DNA from 3 places in the Streptomyces sp. NPDC059785 genome. Region 1 is predicted to be linked to each of the others. Evidence: riboswitches for the same ligand, from Rfam matches in the RefSeq annotation. Region 1 holds a riboswitch; each other region holds the start of a gene.

Evidence for each region. Region 1 has a riboswitch for cyclic di-AMP ahead of ACFV6E_RS32295 (M23 family metallopeptidase). Riboswitches for the same ligand answer to the same signal wherever they lie in the genome.
Region 2: another riboswitch for cyclic di-AMP. It lies ahead of ACFV6E_RS28295 (peptidoglycan DD-metalloendopeptidase family protein); the one in region 1 lies ahead of ACFV6E_RS32295 (M23 family metallopeptidase).
Region 3: another riboswitch for cyclic di-AMP. It lies ahead of ACFV6E_RS34990 (NlpC/P60 family protein); the one in region 1 lies ahead of ACFV6E_RS32295 (M23 family metallopeptidase).

Annotation. Positions count from the first base shown of each region.
Region 1 covers NZ_JBHWHV010000054.1:2,705-7,280, forward strand. Annotated here, with positions in the region: gene ACFV6E_RS32290 (GntR family transcriptional regulator) at 1-434, opposite strand, end outside; gene ACFV6E_RS32295 (M23 family metallopeptidase) at 661-1,425, opposite strand; cyclic di-AMP (ydaO/yuaA leader) riboswitch at 1,438-1,598, opposite strand; gene ACFV6E_RS32300 (M16 family metallopeptidase) at 1,836-3,224, opposite strand; gene ACFV6E_RS32305 (M16 family metallopeptidase) at 3,221-4,576, opposite strand, start outside.
Region 2 covers NZ_JBHWHV010000042.1:71,253-75,828, reverse strand. Annotated here, with positions in the region: gene ACFV6E_RS28300 (SGNH/GDSL hydrolase family protein) at 1-648, opposite strand, end outside; gene ACFV6E_RS28295 (peptidoglycan DD-metalloendopeptidase family protein) at 918-1,811, opposite strand; cyclic di-AMP (ydaO/yuaA leader) riboswitch at 1,816-1,973, opposite strand; gene ACFV6E_RS28290 (alpha-galactosidase) at 2,364-4,526, opposite strand.
Region 3 covers NZ_JBHWHV010000064.1:17,187-21,762, forward strand. Annotated here, with positions in the region: gene pcrA (DNA helicase PcrA) at 1-1,822, opposite strand, end outside; cyclic di-AMP (ydaO/yuaA leader) riboswitch at 2,146-2,332, shown strand; gene ACFV6E_RS34990 (NlpC/P60 family protein) at 2,340-3,506, shown strand; gene ACFV6E_RS34995 (hypothetical protein) at 3,596-3,949, opposite strand; gene ACFV6E_RS35000 (NlpC/P60 family protein) at 4,385-4,576, shown strand, end outside.

The DNA.
Region 1 (4,576 bases):
GCGGTCAGGGCGGGGCTCCCGGACGCCTGGGCGAGCGTCTCGTGGAACCAGTTGCCCAGGGAGCGCAGATCCTCGCTGTGGCCCCGCCTGGCCCGCTCCTGCCCCAGCCTGACCAGGCCGCGCAACACCTTGAGGTGCGCCTCGGTGCGGCGCTGGGCGGCCCGGGCGGCGGCCAGCGGCTCCAGCAGGATGCGCATCTCCAGCAGGTCGGTGCCCTCCTGCTCGGTGGGTTCGGCCACGCACGCGCCGGCGTGCCTGCGGGTCACGACGAAGCCCTCGGCCTCCAGGGTGCGCAGCGCCTCGCGCACGGGCACCCGGGAGACGCCGTAGCGGCGCGCCAGCAGTTCCTCGGTCAGGCGGCTGCCGCGCTCGTAGACACCCGCGACGATGTCATCACGGATCGCCGTGCATACCGAGTGCGCCGGAATGCGCATGAGCGGACCTCCGCCTTAATCCCCGCGAAACGCGGTCGATTGACGCTTGTTCGGCGACTCTATTGCAACGTCGCGGTATTTCCGATGGCGGGCTTGAATCCATGGATATTTTTTGGACATTCGGCGGCCGGAAACGACGAGGACCCCGGCCCAGGGGGCCGGGGTCCTGCGATGTCGTCCACGCGCGCGTGGGCGGGTGCGGGGCACCCGCGCGTGCGGCCGTGCGTCAGAGGGACACGCCGTGCGAGCGGAGGTAGGCGACGGGGTCCACGTCGGAGCCGTACTCGGCGGTCGTCCGGGCCTCGAAGTGGAGGTGGGGTCCGGTGACGTTGCCGGTGGCCCCGGAGAGGGCTATCTGCTGGCCGGCGGTGACGGTCTGCCCGACGGAGACGCCGATGGACGACAGGTGCCCGTACATCGTGTACGTGCCGTCGTGCATCTTCAGGACGACCTGGTTCCCGTACGCGCCGCCCCAGCCGGTCGTGACGACGGTGCCCGCGCCGACGGCGTGCACGGCGGTGCCGGAGGCGGCGTGGAAGTCGACGCCGGTGTGGGTGCCGGAGGACCAGAGGCTGCTGCTGCTCTGGTAGGCGGTGGAGACGTACGATCCGGTGATCGGCAGCACGAAGGTGTTCAGGCGCTTGCGCTCGGCGGCGCGGGCGGCCCTGGCCTCGGCCTCGAGCTTGCGCTCCGCCTCCGCCTCGGCCCGCTTCCTCGCGGTCTGCTCGGCCTTCTCCACGGCGGCGGCCTGCTCGGCGGCGTACTGCTGGGCGGTGGCCTGCGCGCCGACCTCCTCGGCGACCGAGTCGCCGATGGTGACGGCCTTCGTCAGCCCGGTCTGCTGGACCGACTCGCTCGCGGCGAACGCGGGGGCGGCCAGGGTTCCGATGACACCGGTGGTGGTGAGCGCCGCGACGCCCGCCGCACTCTTGGTCGTGCGGTTGATCCGGCTCGGACGACGATGCTTCCCGGTGACACGGGTGAGCGCCATGTAGGGGCTGGTCCTTTCCTTCCCTCTCGCCTACCGGGTTAGCTGACGGGTTCGGAGCAGGAAGGTCTCCTACGGGCCCCCTGTGGGGAGGGTGCCCGATTCACCCCAGGGACGTGATGCGGGTCCCCGGCTCCCCTGGCTCGCGCCGTACGGGGACTCGGCGATGACTGTCCGGTGCCGCGGGTGCGGCGCACTGCCCGACGAACAGCCGGACTGACGCTAAGCGAGGCGCCTTTCGATCAACAAACGGATCAGCGTTTTTGTAGCGCACGCCACAGGGCGGAAAGGCAACTCCCCTGCCAATACGGACAAAGCGAGGGCCCGGCCCGGGCCCCATTCCGGGCAGAACGGGGCCCTGGTGACCGATCGGTCACCAGGGCCCCCGGGGGACGGCGTCTTCCCGGCGGCTCCTACTCTGCCGTCACGACGCTCACTTCGCCGATGCCGAGCGCCCTGACGGGCTCCGCGATCTGCACGGCGTCGCCCACCAGGACGGTCACCAGGCGGTCGACCGGGAAGGCGTTCACGACGGCCGCGGTGGCCTCCACGGTGCCCGCCGCGGCCAGCTCCCGGTACAGCGCCGACTGGTAGTCGTCCGGCAGGTGCTGCTCGACCTGGTCCGCGAGCGTGCTCGCCACGGCCGCCGCCGTCTCGAACTTCAGGGGCGCGACACCCACCAGGTTCTGCACGGCGACGTCCCGCTCCGCGTCGGTCAGGCCCTCGGCCGCCAGGGTGCGCAGCACCTTCCACAGGTCGTCGAGGGCGGGACCGGTGTTGGGCGTGTCCACGGAGCCGCTGATGGCGAGCATCGCGGCGCCCGAGCCGTCCGGGGCCGAGCGCAGCACCTGGCCGAACGCCCGCACCCCGTAGGTGTATCCCTTCTCCTCGCGCAGGACGCGGTCGAGCCGCGAGGTGAGGGTGCCGCCGAGGCAGTAGGTGCCGAGCACCTGCGCGGGCCACACCCGGTCGTGCCGGTCGGCCCCGACGCGGCCGATGAGGAGCTGCGTCTGCACGGCGCCCGGACGGTCGACGATGATCACGCGGCCCCGGTCGTCGGCGGTCACCGGCGGCACCGGGCGCGGCTGGGCGGACGAGCCGGTCCAGCTCCCCAGGGTGTCGGCGAGGAGCGCGTCCAGGTCGACCCCGGTGAGGTCGCCGACGACCACGGCGGTGGCCGTGGCCGGGCGTACGTGCTTCTCGTAGAAGGCGCGCACGGCCGCCGAGTCGATGTTCTTGACGGTCTCCTCGGTGCCCTGGCGGGGGCGCGACATGCGCGAGCCGGCCGGGAACAGCTCCCGGGAGAGCTCCTTGGCGGCGCGGCGGGCCGGGTTGGCGGTCTCGTGCGGGATTTCGTCGAGGCGGTTGGTCACCAGCCTCTCGACCTCGCCGTCCTCGAACGCCGGGGCCCTGAGGGCGTCGGCGAGCAGACCGAGGGCCTTGGGCAGCCGGGAGACCGGCACTTCGAGGGAGAGCCGCACACCCGGGTGGTCGGCGTGCGAGTCGAGCGTGGCGCCGCAGCGCTCCAGCTCGGCCGCGAACTCCTCGGCGGAGTGCTTGTCGGTGCCCTCGGAGAAGGCCCGCGCCATGATCGTGGCCACGCCGTCGAGACCGACGGGCTCGGCGTCCAGGGGCGCGTCGAGAAGCACCTCGACGGCCACGACCTGCTGGCCCGGGCGGTGGCAGCGCAGCACCGTCAGGCCGTTGTCCAGGGCACCACGGCCCGGGGCCGGGAACGCCCACGGCCTGGCCTCGCCGGCCTGGGGCTCTGGGTGGAAGTCCATGCTCGCGAGCTCGGTCACTTGGCCGACTCCTCGTCCTCGTCGGTGGCCTCGGCAGCTGCCGCCTCGGCCTCTTCCGCGGCGACCGGCTCGTAGACGAGCACCGCGCGGTTGTCGGGGCGCAGCCGGGCCTCGGCGACCGCGCGCACCTCTTCGGGCGTCACTTCGAGGACGCGCTGTACGGCCGTCAGCGCGAGCTGCGGGTCACCGAACAGGACGGCGTACCGGCACAGTTCGTCGGCGCGCCCCGCGACCGTGCCGAGGCGGTCCAGCCACTCGCGCTCCAACTGGGCCTGGGCGCGCTCCATCTCCTCCGCCGTCGGGCCCTCCGCGGCGAACCGGGCGAGCTCCTCGTCGACGGCGGCCTCGATGACCGGCACCTCGACGTCGCCGGAGGTCTTCACGTCCAGCCAGCCCAGGGACGGCGCCCCGGCCAGCCGCAGCAGCCCGAACCCGGCCGCGACGGCGGTGCGGTCGCGGCGGACCAGCCGGTTGTACAGCCGGGAGGACTCGCCGCCGCCGAGGACGGTGAGCGCCAGGTCGGCGGCGTCCGACGCGCGCGTGCCGTCCTCCGGGAGCCGGTAGGCGGCCATCAGCGCGCGGGCCGGGACCTCCTCCTCGACGACCTCGCGCAGCTCCTGGCCGATGACGTCCGGCAGGGAGCCGTCACGCGGGGCGGGCTTGCCGTCGTGCCCCGGGATGGAGCCGAAGTACTTCTCGATCCAGGCGAGCGTCTGCCGCGGGTCGATGTCACCGACCACCGACAGGACGGCGTTGTTGGGCGCGTAGTACGTGCGGAAGAACGCGCGGGCGTCCTCCAGGGTGGCCGCGTCCAGGTCCGCCATCGACCCGATCGGGGTGTGGTGGTACGGGTGGCCCTCCGGGTACGCGAGCGCCGTCAGCTTCTCGAAGGCGGTCCCGTAGGGCACGTTGTCGTAGCGCTGGCGGCGCTCGTTCTTGACGACGTCGCGCTGGTTCTCCATCGACTCGTCGTCGAGCGCGGCGAGCAGCGAGCCCATGCGGTCGGCCTCCAGCCAGAGGGCGAGCTCGAGCTGGTGGGCGGGCATGGTCTCGAAGTAGTTGGTGCGCTCGAAGCTGGTGGTGCCGTTGAGCGAGCCGCCCGCGCCCTGGACCTTCTCGAAGTGGCCGTTGCCGTGCACCTGGTGAGAGCCCTGGAACATCAGGTGTTCGAAGAGGTGGGCGAGGCCGGTGCGGCCCGCCACCTCGTGGCGGGAGCCGACGTCGTACCAGAGGCACACCGCCGCGACCGGGGTCAGGTGGTCCTCGGAGAGCACCACGCGCAGGCCGTTGGCCAGGCGGTGCTCGGTCGCTGTCAGGCCGCCGGAGCCTGCCTCAGCTGTGGCCGTGTGACC
Region 2 (4,576 bases), on a different contig from region 1:
GTCGCGGCGCATCTCGAACGTGCCGCGCGGCGGCAGCGGGGGCCAGGGCTGGTCCGGGTCCGCCGGGACCTCGAGGCCGAGGAGCTGGCCGGCCCGCAGCGCCACCCGGGTGTGCCCCTCGGGCGACAGGTGCAGGCGGTCGCCGTCCCAGGCGCGCCGGTCCTGGATGGTCCTGAGCGACCACAGGTCGAGCACCGGGCAGCCGTAGCGGTCCGCGATGGCCCGGACATGCCCGTTGTACGTGGCGATCTTGCCGCGCAGATGCTTCAGGACGGGTACGCCGCGGGTGTCGAAGCCGGTGGTCACCAATACCGTGCCGACGGCCGAGGTGAGGTCCGCGACGGCGCGCTCGAAGCGCTCGGCGACCTCGTCGGGGTCGGTGCCGGGCCGGATGATGTCGTTGCCGCCCGCGCAGAAGGAGACCAGGTCCGGCGCGAGCTCCTTGGCCCGGGGAATCTGGCCCTCGATGACCTGGTCGAGGAGTTTCCCGCGTACGGCGAGGTTGGTGTAGTCGAAGTGGCCCTCCGGTCGCCGGTCCGCCAGCAGCACCGCGAACCGGTCGGCCCAGCCGACGAAGGCCCCGTCCGGACCGGGGTCGCCGACGCCTTCGGTGAAGCTGTCCCCCACCGCCACGAACGACCCGATCACTGCTCTCTCGTCACTCTTCTCACTCTTCGAATCGTCTGCCACATCGGCCCATCTTTCACCTTTCGATGTGAGCTACGCGACCGTAGGGAAGGCTTGACGGTCGGTGAGATAAGCCACTCGTCAAGTGTTGGTCAATCCCGGAATAAGGGCGCCCCGGGGACCGTTGTCGAGCCTCAATGCCGTCGGCGCGGCCGGCACACGCCGGAGGCCGGACCCCGGTCTGCGGGGTCCGGCCTCCGTGGCGGGTGGTGCCGGGTGACGGCCCGGCGTCAGCCGACCGAGACGCCGTGGGCGCGCAGGTACGCGACGGGGTCCACGTCCGAGCCGTAGTCCGGGGTGGTGCGGATCTCGAAGTGCACGTGCGGACCGGTCACATTGCCGGTCGCGCCCGACAGGCCGATCTGCTGGCCCTCGCTCACGGTCTGGCCGGCCGAGACGGAGAGCTGCGACATGTGGGCGTACTGCGAGTACTGGCCGTCGGCGTGCTGGATGACGACCTGGTTCCCGTACGCGCCGCCCCAGCCGGCCGAGACGACGGTGCCGGCGGCTATGGACTTCACGGTGGTGCCGGTGGGCACGACGAAGTCGACACCGGTGTGGTAGCCGCTGGACCACATGCTGCCCGCGGTCCTGTAGGCGGTGCCGATGGTGGCGCCCTCGACCGGCAGGGTGTAGCCGGAGTCCGCGGTCTCCGCCTTCGCCGAGGCGGCCGTGTCCGTCTGCGTCGTCCGGGTCGTCTGCGTGGTCTTGCCGGACGAGTCGGCGGTGGCGGACGAGTCGGCGGTGGCGGACGCGGCCTTCTTGCCGAGCGTGAGCTTCAGGCCCGGGTGGATCAGCGCGGGGTCGTCGCCGACGGCCTTGCGGTTGTCCGAGTAGATCTTCTTCCAGCCGCCGCCGACCTTCTGCTCGGCGGCGATCCTGGCGAGAGAGTCGCCTGACTTCACGGCGTAGGTCGTCGTCGCGGTCTTCGTCGCGGTCTTCGCGGCGGCGACGGTGGCCGTCTGCTGCGGGGCCTTGGCTGCCGCGGCGGCCGGGGTGGCGGCGTGGGCGCCGGCGGCCCCCATCAGCGGCAGCGCGAGCGCGGCTCCGCCGGTGCCCGCAAGGGCGATCGAGCGGGAGAAGCGCTGGGTCTTCGGACGGCGGTGCTTACCCTTCGCGGGCATGGCGTTTTCCTCTCCGGCGCCTGCGAGGTGAGCTGTCGGGTGCGGGCTGGAGATGCCCGGCCGCACTGAAGCGCGGCTTTACCCCTAGCCCGTTCCGGAGACCGGAACAGGCGTGGTACCTGCGGGTCCCCCGCTCCTGCCGGGTACGGGTGAGTGAACTGGATTCCGGGCGGCGGCAGGATTGGGCGTCCGTCCGGAGTGGAGGCGAACGTAAGCGAGAGCGAAGCGCGTCGACAAGCGGGCCCGGGTCCCCGTGCGTACCTCTTTCTTGATCGATGTCCGATTTGCCGGTTACTGTGCGTGAAGAGGTGATCTTTCCCCTCCTCAACCGGCCACGGCGTCAAGGCGGTTGGCGCGGCGCACCCGCGACGCACCGTCACGGATATGACGCTGCTCACGCGCGTAGACGCCAGCACTCCCCATTCCGGGGCCAGTTGGTCCCAATGTCTGCGAAACGGGCACAGCCGGAGACGGTGATCACGGTCGGCATGGCAATCGCCATCTGCACAGCGATCTCCATCGGTGACCAGCGGTGTGCGGTCACCACCGGCGTCAGAGGCGGCGGAGGTGGATCACCGTCGCGTCGAGGTCGCCGCGCAGGCCCGTCCGCAGTCCGTGGTGGAGCAGCACCGCGCCCCGGTGCACCTCGCCCGTCCTCCGGCACTCGTAGGCCGCGGACGGATCGAGGCCGCGCAGCCGGACCGGCGGGGTCGGCTCGCCGTAGTGCTGGGCGGGGAGCCAGGCCAGAACGACGGTCTCCGCGCCGAGCACGTACTGGACGGCGCTCAGCCCGTCCGGCCGGCCCGTCCGGCCCGCGCCGCCCGGACCCGCCGCTCCGCCCTCCGGGGGTCGCAGCCGGTACAGGTCGCCGTGCTGCACGACGGGTCTGATCCGTTTGTAGAGGCTCACCCAGTCCCGGGCCTCGGCCAGCTCCCCCTCGCTCCACTCGCTCAGGTCGCCGCCGAGGCCGAGCACCCCGGCCATGGCGCTGACGAAGCGGAACCGCAGGGCGCTGACCCGCCCGTTGAGCTGCGTGTTCGGGCTGTCGGTGACCCAGGCCGCCATCACCCGGGCCGGATGTATCTGGCTGAAGCCGTGCTGGATGGCGAGGCGGTCCAGCGGGTCGGTGTTGTCCGAGGTCCACACCTGGTCCGTGCGGGCCATGATGCCGAGGTCGATCCGGCCGCCGCCGCCCGAGCACGATTCGAAGGCGACCGACGGGTGCGCCGCCCGCAGCCGGTCCAGCAGCTCGTACACAGCGTGCACATGGTCGGTCCACAGCCGCTGCGGATACTCCTCGCCGGGCCACCCGGCGTCCGTGAAGCAGCGGTTGAAGTCCCACTTCACATAGTCGATCGGCGCGCCGGTGAGCAGGGCGTCGAGCCGCTTCCACACGTACTGCCGGACGTCGTCGCGGGCCAGGTTCAGCACGAGCTGGTTGCGGTACTCCGTTCTGCTGCGGCCCGGCTGGAACTGCACCCAGTCGGGGTGCGCGCGGTAGAGGTCGCTGTCCGGATTGACCATCTCCGGCTCGACCCAGATACCGAACCGCATGCCCAGCCCGTGCACGTGCCGGGCCAGCGGTGCCAGTCCGTCGGGGAAGCGGTCGGGGTTGGGCGTCCAGTCCCCCAGCCCGGCCCGGTCGCTGGTGCGCGCCCCGAACCAGCCGTCGTCGACCACGAACAGCTCGACGCCCAGGTCCGCGGCCCGGTCCGCGAGGGCCCGCTGCTGCTCCTCGGAGATGCCGAAGCCGGTGGCCTCCCAGGAGTTGTAGAGCACGGGCCGGTCGTGATCGGCGTCCGGCACGACGTGCGTGCGCTGGTACGCGTGCCAGGAGCGGCTGGCGCCGCCGAAGCCGCCGTCGCTGTACAGCCCGGCGAAGACGGGTGTGGCGTACGACTCGCCCGGTGCGAGCCGCAGCAGTCCCGAGTCGTCGTACCCGGCGCCTCCGGTGATCTGCACGCGCGCGTCCGGCAGTTGCGCCACGCAGATCCGCCAGGTGCCCGACCAGGCGAGCGCGCAGCCGTAGACCTCGCCGCTCTCCTCGGTGGCCTCGTGGTCGAGCGCCACCCACGGCAGGTGCTGGTGCCCGGTGTGCCCGCGGCGGCTGCCGAGCACCTTCTCCCCGTACGTCAGGTCCGAGCGGACCAGCCGGGATTCGGCGGCCCACCGGCCGTGCAGCTGCGACAGCCGCCAGCCCTCGCGCTCGGGCAGCGTCCAGGTCGCGGAGTCGGCGCGCAGCACCTCCAGATCGGGTCCCTCGTTGGCGAGCGTCACCCAGCGCTCGACGACGTCGCCGCGCATCCGGTAGTGCAGCGTAATGGCGAGTCCGGTGTCGGAGAAGCGCAGCCGCAGTCCGTCCGCGCCGGTCTCGGACCCCTCGAAGCGCCATTCGGTGCCGCGCCGCTCCCGCGTGCGCACGGACAGCGCGGGGCGGACGAAGCGGGGGCCGCCCTCGACCGGATACTCCTCGTGGCCGTCGAGCGGGGACTCGAAGGGCCAGTACCCCGGCGCGGGCCGGGTGGCGAGCGCCTCGGCGTCGGCGAGCGCGATCCGCGGGCCCCAGTGCAGATGCAGCAGCTCGTCGCGGTCGGTGAGCCGCAGGGCGTAGCTGCTGGCGGGGCCCGAGAGAAGCCAGGTCCGCCCGTCCGCGCCGGTCTCCGTCACCGGCTCGGCTTCCGTCTCCGTCACCGGCTCGGCTTCCGTCTCCGTCATCAGGCCCCCACGGACGTGGTCGAGTGCGATCTCGAATGCGATCTGCGAGC
Region 3 (4,576 bases), on a different contig from region 1:
CGTCCTCACCGGACTCCTGCTCGAATTCGAGAGCGACGGCCGCGAGTTCCTGGAGGTTCTCGATGCGGGTCTCGTCCTGCGGGTCGGTGGATGCCTGCAACTCGGCCAGGTAGCCGGTGCGTTCGAGCACGGCCTCCAGGACGGTCGCCGGGCCCGCGCCCGACTCCACGACGGTGCGCAGGTCCTCCATCAGCGTGTTGAACCGCTTCACGGCGTTGGTCGAGCGGGCCGCCATCCCGTACGCCTCGTCGACGCGGCGCAGCGCCTGCGGGAAGCTGATCTTCTCGCGCTGGGAGAGCGCGTCGATCATGGCTTCCGCGCGGTCGCCGATGCCGCGCTTGGGCACGTTCAGGATGCGGCGCAGCGGGACCGAGTCCTCCGGGTTCGACAGCACGCGCAGGTACGCGAGGACGTCGCGGACCTCCTTGCGCTCGTAGAAGCGGACGCCGCCGACGACCTTGTACGGCAGGCCGACGCGGATGAAGACCTCTTCGAAGACACGGGACTGGGCGTTCGTCCGGTAGAAGACGGCGACGTCGCCCGCCTTCGCCTCGCCCGCGTCGGTGAGCCGGTCGATCTCGTCGGCGACGAACTGCGCCTCGTCGTGCTCCGTGTCCGCGACGTAGCCCGTGATGCGCTCGCCCGTGCCCGCGTTGGTCCACAGGTTCTTGGGGCGGCGGCTCTCGTTGCGCTCGATGACCGCGTTCGCGGCGCTCAGGATGGTCTGGGTGGAGCGGTAGTTCTGCTCCAGGAGGATCGTCGTCGCGTCCGGGTAGTCCTCCTCGAACTGGAGGATGTTGCGGATGGTGGCGCCGCGGAAGGCGTAGATCGACTGGTCGGCGTCACCCACGACGCACAGCTCGGCCGGGCCCTCGCCGAGACCGTCGCCGACGCCATCGCCCTCGCCCTCGCCGGAGGGACCGACGAGCTCCCTGACCAGCGCGTACTGCGCGTGGTTGGTGTCCTGGTACTCGTCGACCAGGACGTGGCGGAAGCGGCGGCGGTAGTGCTCGGCGACGTCCGGGAAGGCGCGCAGCAGGTTGACCGTCGTCATGATCAGGTCGTCGAAGTCGAGCGCGTTCGCCTCGCGCAGCCGCGACTGGTAGAGCGCGTACGCCTGGGCGAGGGTCTTCTCGAAACCGTCGGCCGCCTGGCCCGCGAAGTCCTCCTCGTCGATCAGCTCGTTCTTCAGGTTCGAGATCTTGGCGCTGAACGACTTCGGCGGGAAGCGCTTCGGGTCGAGGTCCAGGTCACGGCAGACCAGGGCCATCAGGCGCTTGGAGTCGGCGGCGTCGTAGATCGAGAACGACGAGGTGAAGCCGAGCTTCTTGGACTCGCGGCGCAGGATGCGCACACACGCGCTGTGGAAGGTCATCACCCACATCGCGTTCGCCCGCGGGCCCACGAGCTGCTCCACGCGCTCCTTCATCTCGCCCGCGGCCTTGTTCGTGAACGTGATCGCGAGGATCTGGCCCGGGTGCACATGGCGCTCGCCCAGCAGGTGCGCGATGCGGTGCGTGAGCACGCGCGTCTTGCCGGAACCGGCACCCGCGACGATGAGCAGAGGGGAGCCTGCGTGCACCACGGCCGCGCGCTGGTTCTCGTTCAGCCCGTCCAGGAGCGCGGCCGGGTCCACGTGCGGGCGGGCGGCACCGTCCCGGTAGTACGCGTCCCTGGGCGGCGGCGCGTCGAAGCGCCCGGCGAACAGGTCGTCCGGGATCGGCTCCGGAGCCCCGTCCTCGGGCGGCGGCGGAGGCTCTTCCCCATGGGCCCCGGAGGGCTGGAGGTCCGCCAGGAAGCTGTCGTCAAAGAGGCTGCTCATCGCCATCCGAGTCTAGGCGCCCCCACTGACACCCGGGGCCGCGCAGCAGAACCACCCGGGACCGCGCCGGAAATCGCGTACCTCTCATCGGCTCCGCGCCACCGGCCGGTCACCTTCCGCTACGGGCCCGACCGCGGTCCGTTCCGGACAGCCGTCACCGCCATCACGCCACGGTGAGACGTACGTCACCACCACCGACCGTCCCGCAAAAAGGTCACGAAAATGTATCGGGCATATCGAACATCAACCTTCACAGAAGACACACGAGTTGGCTAGCGTGCTGCGCAGGCCGCCCGACCCCCACCGGCGAACGTCGCCGGGCCGTGCGGCCTCCGCCGAGTCCGGTGCGCCCCCGCGGCAGCCGGAGCCGGGGACCCAACCGACCTTGGGGTGAATCGGTGCCGCCAACCAGTGGGCAGCCACTGGACACGCGCGCACCGTAGGGCAACCCTTCCGAACCACCCGCCCGAACCCGACAGCTAACCCGGTAGGCGGATCACGGAAGGAGTCGCCTCCCTTGGCGTCGCACCGCAAATGGCGTCCCGCCGCTACGCGCCTTGCGGGTCTCAGGACCCCCACCCTCGCCACCGCCGCCCTCACCTCCGTGGCCCTGCTCTCGCAGACGGCGAACGCCGCGCCGGCCGAGCCGAAGCCGAGCATGGAGGAGGTGCAGAAGAAGGTCGACGACCTCTACCACCAGGCCGAGACCGCCACCGAGAAGTACAACGCCACGCGCGAGCAGACCGCCAAACAGCGCAAGCGCGTCGACACCCTCCTCGACGATGTGGCCAAGCGCACCGAAAAACTCAACGACGCGCGCGAGGAGCTCGGTTCCTTCGCCGCGGCCCAGTACCGCACCGGCGCCGCCGCGCCCGACACGGCGACCCTCCTGCTGGCCGACAACCCGCAGGACTACTTCGACCAGACCCAGCTGATGAGCCGGCTCACCAGCCGCCAGAAGCAGGCCGTCGACGACTACGTCACCGAGCAGGCCGCGACCACGAAGAAGCGGCAGGAGGCGTCGGAGAGCCTGGAGACGCTCACCTCGTCGCAGAAGACGCTGAAGACGTCCAAGGCGGAGGTACAGCAGAAGCTCGCCGACGCCCGCGAGCTGCTGTCCAAGCTGACCGCCGAGGAGAAGGCACGGCTGAAGGCGATCGAGGAGAAGAAGCAGCAGGAGGCCCAGCGCAAGGCCGAGGAGCTGGCCCGGCAGCAGGCCGCGGAGGAGAAGAAGCGCCAGGAGGCCGAACAGAGCCAGGGCTCGAGCTCGTCGGGCAGCACCTCCACAGGTTCCTCGACCGGCTCGTCTGCGGGTTCCTCGTCCAGTACGAAGGCGGCCAAGGCCATCGCCTTCGCGCGCGCCCAGATCGGCAAGCCGTACGTCTGGGGCGCGACCGGGCCCGACTCCTACGACTGCTCAGGGCTGACGCAGGCCGCCTGGAAGGCCGCCGGTGTCAGCCTGCCGCGTACCACGTACGACCAGGTGAACGCGGGAACCACGGTCTCGCTCTCCGCCGCGCAGCCCGGTGACCTGATCTTCTTCTACGACGACATCAGTCACGTGGGCGTGTACATCGGCAACGGCATGATGATCCACGCCCCGAAGCCGGGCGCATACGTCCGTGAGGAGTCGATCTACTACGCGGGTGAGTCGATCATCCACAGCGTGGTGCGGCCGGCCTGAGCCGGACCGGAAACGTTGAAGGGGGTCTACGCACGCGTAGACCCCCTTTTAGTGGACCCCCTTCTACGGGAAGGCCCGTTCAGGCCCGCTCAGGTCCAGAGGACGGCGATGAAGATGTTCGCCATGGTCAGCAGGCCGACCGCGGCGAAGGCACCCTTGTCCACCTTCTCCTCGTCGCGCTTCACATAGACGAGCCCGAGGATCACGATCAGCAGGGCGAGCTTCACGCCGATCTTGATGTTGTTGACGGTGTTGTCGTCGGCCTGATTGAGGCCGACCAGCACGATGCCCGTGACCAGCATGGTGAGCGCGCCGTGCAGCATCCCGGGGACGAACCGGGCCGTGCCCTGGCCCATCGCTTTCATCTGGGTGAGGAAGCCGCCGAGCAGCGCGGCGATCCCGATGATGTGCAGGCCGACGAAGAGATGGATGAGTACGTCCATGGTCCGGAGCCTATTCCTGCCCACGGGCGGCTCCGGTCACCGGGCCTGGCGTGACGACCGAGGCGCAGGGCTCTCTCTGCGCGGCGGCTGAGGTCGGCCCGCCGTAGCAGCCCGGCGCTCCCCGTCCCCCGGGATCCGCCGCATCGGTCAGCAAACCGGTTCGAATCGACGGCTCCGGTACGGCGGGACGGACACTCACGGTCACCCGGTGATCCACTGCCGTCATTTCCGTACATGGCGTCTCCGTGCCCTCGTTCCCCGGCTTAGCGTCCTCCCCCAGGTGACCGGCTCTCCACCGCCGCCCGGGCCAGGGGCGGCCGCCGGTCGCCGCCGAGAAGGTCCGGTGGCGGCTCGCTCCCCTGTGCGGGGCCGCCACCGGACGGGTCGCCGCAGACCGCCCCGCGCGGGCGGCCGTACGGAAGGATGTGGGCCCTCGTGGCAGCGCACCGCAAGCCCAGACAGCGCTCGCTCCGCGGCCCCACGGCCCGCACCGCGGCCACGGTCGCCCTCGCCGGCGCGGCGACCGCGGCGACGACCGCGACGGGCCTCGACGGCACGGCGCACGCCGATCCGCAGCTCTCCTTGTCCGAGGTCAAGGCAGAGGTGGACAAGTTGTACGAGGAGGCG